Linked DNA regions of Phyllobacterium zundukense. The protein of the gene in region 1 interacts with the protein of each later gene in a pairwise test. Links are inferred from orthologs where the notes say so. Each region holds a gene or a part of one and is shown on either strand. Other genes may lie near its edges.

Evidence for each region. The genes of interacting proteins can lie anywhere in the genome.
Region 2: the proteins of ftsH (region 1) and hflC interact in binary tests that used the Escherichia coli proteins (3 or more experiments, as listed by UniProt). The link is inferred for Phyllobacterium zundukense from one-to-one orthologs.

What each region holds. Positions count from the first base shown.
Region 1 is NZ_CP104973.1:1,717,550-1,720,804, reverse strand. Bases 319-3,250 are described here. They hold ftsH (ATP-dependent zinc metalloprotease FtsH), read right to left. Parts: upstream 2,785-3,250; coding sequence 853-2,784; downstream 319-852. Other genes in these bases: tilS (tRNA lysidine(34) synthetase TilS), read right to left, coding at 2,881-3,250; glmM (phosphoglucosamine mutase), read right to left, coding at 319-646. Outside these bases: more of glmM, read right to left, coding at 1-318; more of tilS, read right to left, coding at 3,251-3,255. UniProt on the Escherichia coli protein: Acts as a processive, ATP-dependent zinc metallopeptidase for both cytoplasmic and membrane proteins. Plays a role in the quality control of integral membrane proteins.
Region 2 is NZ_CP104973.1:2,417,876-2,421,197, forward strand. Bases 100-3,098 are described here. They hold hflC (protease modulator HflC), read left to right. Parts: upstream 100-1,120; coding sequence 1,121-2,077; downstream 2,078-3,098. Other genes in these bases: N8E88_RS24260 (DUF2065 domain-containing protein), read left to right, coding at 2,093-2,278.

The DNA of each region.
Region 1 (3,255 bases):
TGATGTTCGTGCCATTGGGCTCGTTGTTGATCGTAACGACGTCTGCGCCCAGCTCCCACAATGCTGCGGGTGCAACCTTGTATGCCGCTCCGTTGGCGCAATCGACGACAATCCGCAAACCCGCCAGCGAGATGTTCTTTGGCATCGTCCGCTTAGCAAATTCAATATAGCGATAGATATCGCCGTCAACACGCTTGGCCCGGCCAAGTGCATCGAAACTGGACAGCCGATCTGTCAAATTCTCTTCCATCAATCGTTCAATTTCGAGCTCGATCTCGTCGGAGAGTTTGAAACCATCCGGGCCAAACAGCTTGATACCATTATCGTGGTAAGGATTGTGCGACGCTGAAATCATCACGCCAATGTCCGCGCGCAACGACCTGCAGAGCATGGCGACAGCCGGCGTCGGAATCGGGCCGAGGAGAAACACGTCCATACCTGTCGAGGTAAACCCGGCCACAAGCGCCGTCTCGATCATATAACCCGAAAGCCGTGTATCCTTTCCGATCACGACGCGATTGCGATGTTGGCCGCGCTTGAATGCAAGGCCGACAGCCATACCCACCTTCATTGCGATATCTGGCGTCATCGGATAGGCGTTTGCCTGCCCGCGAATACCATCTGTCCCAAAATATTTGCGAACCATTTTATTGTCCAATGCTTGGGGCTCTGGTTTTATCATATGGCCAAGAGTAGCCCGCGTTTGCTCGTGCTCGATCTCCGCTTATTGCAGAAGACCATCGATTTCGCATCTCACAATTTGTGTGGTGATTATACTTGACGCAAATGAATGAACAATTCGTACAAACGGCCGGTTTTCACCGGCCGTTTGTATAAGTTGGGTTACCCCATTCAGGACGTTGGCTGAGGCTCCAAACCCTTGTCCGGTTCATCCCCCTTGCGTGGTTTCTTGGCACCAGCCTTAGGGACAGCCGAACCGCGTGACGGCGGAGTATCATCGCCGAGATCACGAGCAGGCTTGTTACCAGCCATCAACGCTTTGATCTCTTCGCCAGTAAGCGTCTCGTATTCAAGCAGCCCTTCCGCGATGGCGATCCATTCCTTCTTCTTCTTGGTCAGGATCGTACGGGCATGGGTATAGGCATCGTCGATCAGTTTGCGCACTTCTGCATCGATCAATTGTGCCGTCTCTTCCGAAACGTTCTGCGTGCGTGCAACGGAGTGCCCGAGGAAGACTTCCTCCTGATTCTCGCCATAGGCGACTTGGCCGAGCTTGTCCGAGAAGCCCCATCGCGTAACCATGGCGCGTGCGAGCTTGGTTGCCTGCTCGATATCGGAGGAAGCACCCGATGTGATGTTTTCCTTACCGAACTTCAGCTCTTCGGCAATGCGGCCACCCATCATGATGGCCAGCCGGGAAATCATCCACTTGTAGCTCATCGAGTAGCGATCACCTTCAGGCAATTGCATGACCATGCCGAGGGCACGGCCGCGCGGGATGATCGTCGCCTTGTGCAAGGGATCGGCCACCTCGACGTTTAGGGCGACAATGGCGTGGCCCGCTTCATGATAGGCGGTAAGTTCCTTTTCCGCCTGGGTCATGGCGGTCGAGCGACGCTCTGCACCCATCATGATCTTGTCTTTGGCGTCTTCGAATTCAAGCATCGTGACAAGGCGCTTGTTTCGGCGCGCCGCCATCAAGGCAGCCTCGTTGACGAGATTCATAAGGTCGGCGCCGGAGAAGCCCGGGGTACCACGAGCTAGCACCTTCAGATCGACATTCGGTGCCAAGGGCACATTGCGTGCATGCACCTTTAGGATTTTTTCGCGACCCGTAACATCCGGGTTTGGCACGACGACCTGACGGTCGAAGCGGCCCGGACGCAATAGCGCCGGATCAAGCACGTCCGGGCGGTTGGTTGCAGCAATAAGGATAACGCCCTCGTTGGCTTCAAAACCATCCATCTCAACCAGCAACTGGTTGAGGGTCTGTTCGCGTTCGTCATTACCGCCGCCTAGGCCAGCGCCACGATGACGGCCAACCGCGTCGATTTCATCGATGAAGATGATGCATGGCGCATTCTTCTTCGCCTGTTCGAACATGTCGCGAACACGCGACGCGCCGACGCCGACGAACATTTCAACGAAGTCTGAACCGGAGATGGTGAAAAAAGGCACATTTGCTTCGCCAGCAATTGCGCGCGCGAGCAATGTCTTACCGGTACCGGGAGGGCCAACCAACAGCACTCCGCGTGGGATACGTCCGCCGAGCCGCTGGAATTTCTGTGCATCGCGCAGGAACTCGACGATTTCCTCAAGATCTTCCTTGGCTTCATCAACGCCAGCGACGTCCTGGAACGTCACACGTCCATGCGCCTCGGTGAGAAGCTTGGCTTTGGACTTGCCAAAGCCCATGGCGCCGCGTGAACCCCCTTGCATCTGACGCATGAAGAATATCCACACACCGAGAATGAGGATCATCGGCAGCCAGGAAATCAGCATGCCAACGAGCGATGTCGAACCATCGGATTCAGGCCGCGCGGCAATCTGAACACTCTTGCTTTCGAGGCGACCGACAAGACCAGCATCCCCCGGTGAATAGGTCTGGAAGCTTGCGCCATTGTCGGAATAGGTACCGGTGATACGGTTGCCCGCGATCGTCACCGATTTTACTCGGCCGCTGTTCACGTCATTGATGAACTGCGAATAAGGTACATCGCTCGACGCCGAACGAGAGCTTGGACTTTGGAAAAGGTTGAACAACGCAATTAGAAGCAAGGCGATAATCGCCCACAGCGCGAAGTTCCTGTAGTTAGGATTCATATCGGGTCCCATCAAAACATCACCGCAAGGACGCGGAATTTATACGTAACATAGGTTCGAAGCATGTCCTTGCCAAGGCTGGCGTTCAAACTCACGTCAATTCTTATTAATCTGGTTTACCGGAGAACGCTTGTACCCCTGTAGTTGAAAGGTTTCTGCAACGGATTGAGCAAGGATTTCATCATAGCCAGAAAGAATATGGTCGAACAGGGCAAGGTGCCGTGTCACAGAAATTCCTTCAGCCAATTTCACGTGATTGCCGAAAGCCGGAACATCGACAATGTCACCATCGAGAAACGCAGCAGGGCTCGACAAAATCGATGGCCGGTGAAAATTGGCTGGATGGGTATCACCCAGGAACTTCAGCCCCAACACGCCGGTTGCGCTGATCCTGATTAATCTGTTGGTATGATTGCCGATCCGGTAGCGACCATCCCAGATGGCAGTGCCGTCTGGTTCAATAGCGATGTT
Region 2 (3,322 bases), 700 kb from region 1 along the record:
TAAGAGGTAGGAATGCCCTGGAGTAATCAGAACGGTGGCGGCGGCCCATGGGGTGGCGGCGGTAATAATAGTGGCGGCGGTGGCCCTTGGGGTCAAAAGCCGCAAGGGGGTGGAGGCAAAACCCCTCCCGATCTTGAAGATATATTCCGCCGCGGTCAGGATCGTTTGCGCCAGGCGCTTCCGGGTGGTTCCGGCGGCAGTCCGGCGATCTGGGGCCTGGCAGCGCTTGCACTGGTGGCTTTCTGGCTTTTCCAGTCGATCTACACCGTCCAGCCGGACGAACGCGCTGTGGAGCTGCGTTTCGGCAAGCCCAAGCCTGATATCGCCGAGCCGGGCCTGCATTTCCATTTGTGGCCGATCGAGATCCTACGAAAAGGTCGAGATCGTCGAAAAGCAGAAGAATATTGGCGGGCAGGGTACTCGCGGCGCCAAGGAAGGCCTGATGCTCTCCGGCGACCAGAACATCGTCGATGTTCAGTTCTCCGTGCTGTATCGCGTTTCCGATCCCGTCGCCTATCTGTTCCATGTCGAAAATCCGGAAAACCTCGTGCAACAGGTTTCGGAAAGCGCCATGCGCGAGATCGTCGGCCGCAGTCCGGCTCAGGATATCTTCCGTGATAACCGTGCTGGCATCGCCAATGATGTGCGCGCCATTATCCAGAAGACGCTCGACGATTATGGCGCGGGCATTGCGATCAATGCCCTGTCGATCGAAGATGCCGCGCCGCCGCGCGAAGTGGCCGACGCGTTCGATGAAGTTCAGCGCGCTGAACAGGACGAAGACCGTTTCGTCGAGGAATCGAACCAGTATTCCAACCAGAAGCTGGGTCAGGCCCGCGGTGAAGGTGCGCAGATCCGTGAAGATGCGGCTGCCTATAAAAACCGTATCGTCCAGGAAGCAGAAGGTGAGGCTCAGCGCTTTACCTCTGTCTATGACCAGTATGTCAAAGCGCCGGAAGTTACGCGCAAGCGTCTCTTCCTTGAAACGATGGAGCGTGTACTGAAGGATTCTGAACAAGGTGATCGTCGATCAAAGCGGGCAGGGCGTCGTGCCTTATCTGCCGCTGCCGGGTTTGACTCCTAGACCTGCCCCCGCCACCACTCCAGAGGGGACAAAGCAATGAACCAGAATCGTGTTCCGCTTCTCGTTGGCCTAATCGCCTTCATCGCCTTGTTGGCCTATTCGTCGCTTTTCGTCGTCAGGGCCGGCCAGCAGGCCATCGTCCTGAGGTTCGGTGAGATCGTCGACGTGAAGGCCGATCCCGGCATTTATTTCAAGTGGCCTTTCGGCTTTCTTGAGGCCGACAATGTCCAGATGATCGAAGATCGTCTCCTGAGCTTCGAACTCGACAATATCCGTGTTCAGGTTTCAGGCGGCAAGTTCTACGAGGTCGATGCGTTCCTCGTCTACCAGATCACGGATCCGCGCAAGTTCCGTCAGACCGTATCGGGCGATATAACCTTGGCGGAAGCCCGGTTGCGTACGCGTCTCGATGCGGCGTTGCGTGGTGTCTATGGCTTGCGCGGCTTTGAAGCCGCCCTGTCGGACGAGCGCGCCGGCATGATGAACGAAGTGCGCGAGCAATTGCGTCCTGATGCGGAATCGCTCGGCCTGCAGATCACCGACGTGCGTATCCGCCGGACGGACCTCACGCAGGAAGTGTCACAGCAGACCTTCGACCGCATGAAGGCAGAGCGTCTGGCGGAAGCCGAGCGCCTGCGCGCCCGCGGCCGTGAAGCAGCACAGCGTATCAAGGCCATCGCCGATCGCCAGGTTGTCGAAATCATCGCGGAAGCACGCAAGGAATCGGAAATTGCCCGAGGTCAGGGTGAAGGCGAGCGCAGCCGTATCTTTGCCGATGTCTTCTCCAAGGATCCGGATTTCTTCGCGTTCTACCGCTCGATGACCGCCTATGGCACGGCGCTGGATAATACGGGAACGACGATGGTGATTTCACCCAATTCCGAGTTCTTCCGCTATTTCCAGGATTCGAATGGCGGCCTGCCTCCGGTCAGCGGTCCGACGCCGCCCGCCGGTGCAACGCCACCGGCTCCCGCCGCTCCCGCCCCTCAATAGGGGCGGGTTCACATCATGGTTGATTTCATTGATGCCGTAGGGCTGTTCCTCGTATTCGAGGGGCTGCTCTACGGCCTTTTCCCGCTCGTTGCAAAACGCGTTGCCCGCGATGTCAGCGAACAGCCGGATGGCTTCCTGCGCATCGCCGGCGTCGCTTCCGTCGCCATCGGCGTAGGGGTGGTGTGGCTCGCTCGGGGGTAGGTGGGCCTGCCGGAACTAACGCAATGATTGCCGCGTTGCTACGGCCCATTGTCTTTTGCTAGATGCAGCGAAGTTGAATTTCAGTGCGGCCGGAAGCACCGTCGCGTAGGCCAGCCCTTCTCACACTCCTGAAACGCGGCGGGCGGCCGTCGATTGGTCGCCCATCCTATTGCACTCCGGGCGGCCCTATCTGACCAGCTCGATTTCGCTTGGCCGCCACTCCTTAGTGAAGAACGGCTCCAATGGGCTGTAGAGGCGCAGGAGCGTGAACCAGCCCTTTTTGGGGTCGGTCTGGATCCATTTGCCGCGCTTCACGCCGTCGGGCTGGGTCGGGCCGAAGTAGACGGTTGTGGAGCCGTCGGCCGCTGCCTCGGCCGCAGGAGACGGAAAGCTCTGGCTGCCGGCGCGCGGATAGCGTTGCGGCGTATCGAGCATAGAGCGGGTCATGTTGTCATAGAGCGTGAACGACCAGAAGTTTTCTTCCGGAATGCCCTTCGGCAGCGTTACCTTGTAGGTCTTGGCGCCGTCGAAGTGGTTCTTGTCCGCGTCCGTCAAGGCAAACAGGTACTGCGAGCCGATACCGGTCAGGCGCATGGCCATGCCGGGCGTGATGCCGGTGATGCCATAAAAGAAGTTGGTTCTTGCATCCATGGTGCGGTAGCCGGTGGCTGGATACGGCTTGACACCCTCGGGCGTTATTTCAGGGATCGGCGTTTCGAACTCGTAACCGGTCTGGAACAAGTAATTCATCCAGGCTGAGTTGGGATAATAGAACCAGCTTGGATCGCGCGGAGACATGAACAGGGTGCGCGAGCTTGCGTTGGCGACCGCCAGCGCTTCGGTCATGATCTTCTTCATGCGCTCGTCGGGCGCGAAGGGCTTGCCCTTGACGATGCCGATCGCCGCGATCGGGCCCATCAGTTCCGGGTCGAGCGACGTGGCCGGTTCGTTCTGCACGACCTCGTTGAGCATCTCGTAGAAGCTCCAGTCGTTGGGCGGAAGGGTGTTCATCACCTTGCCGCTTCCGTCGTGGAACACGGTCGG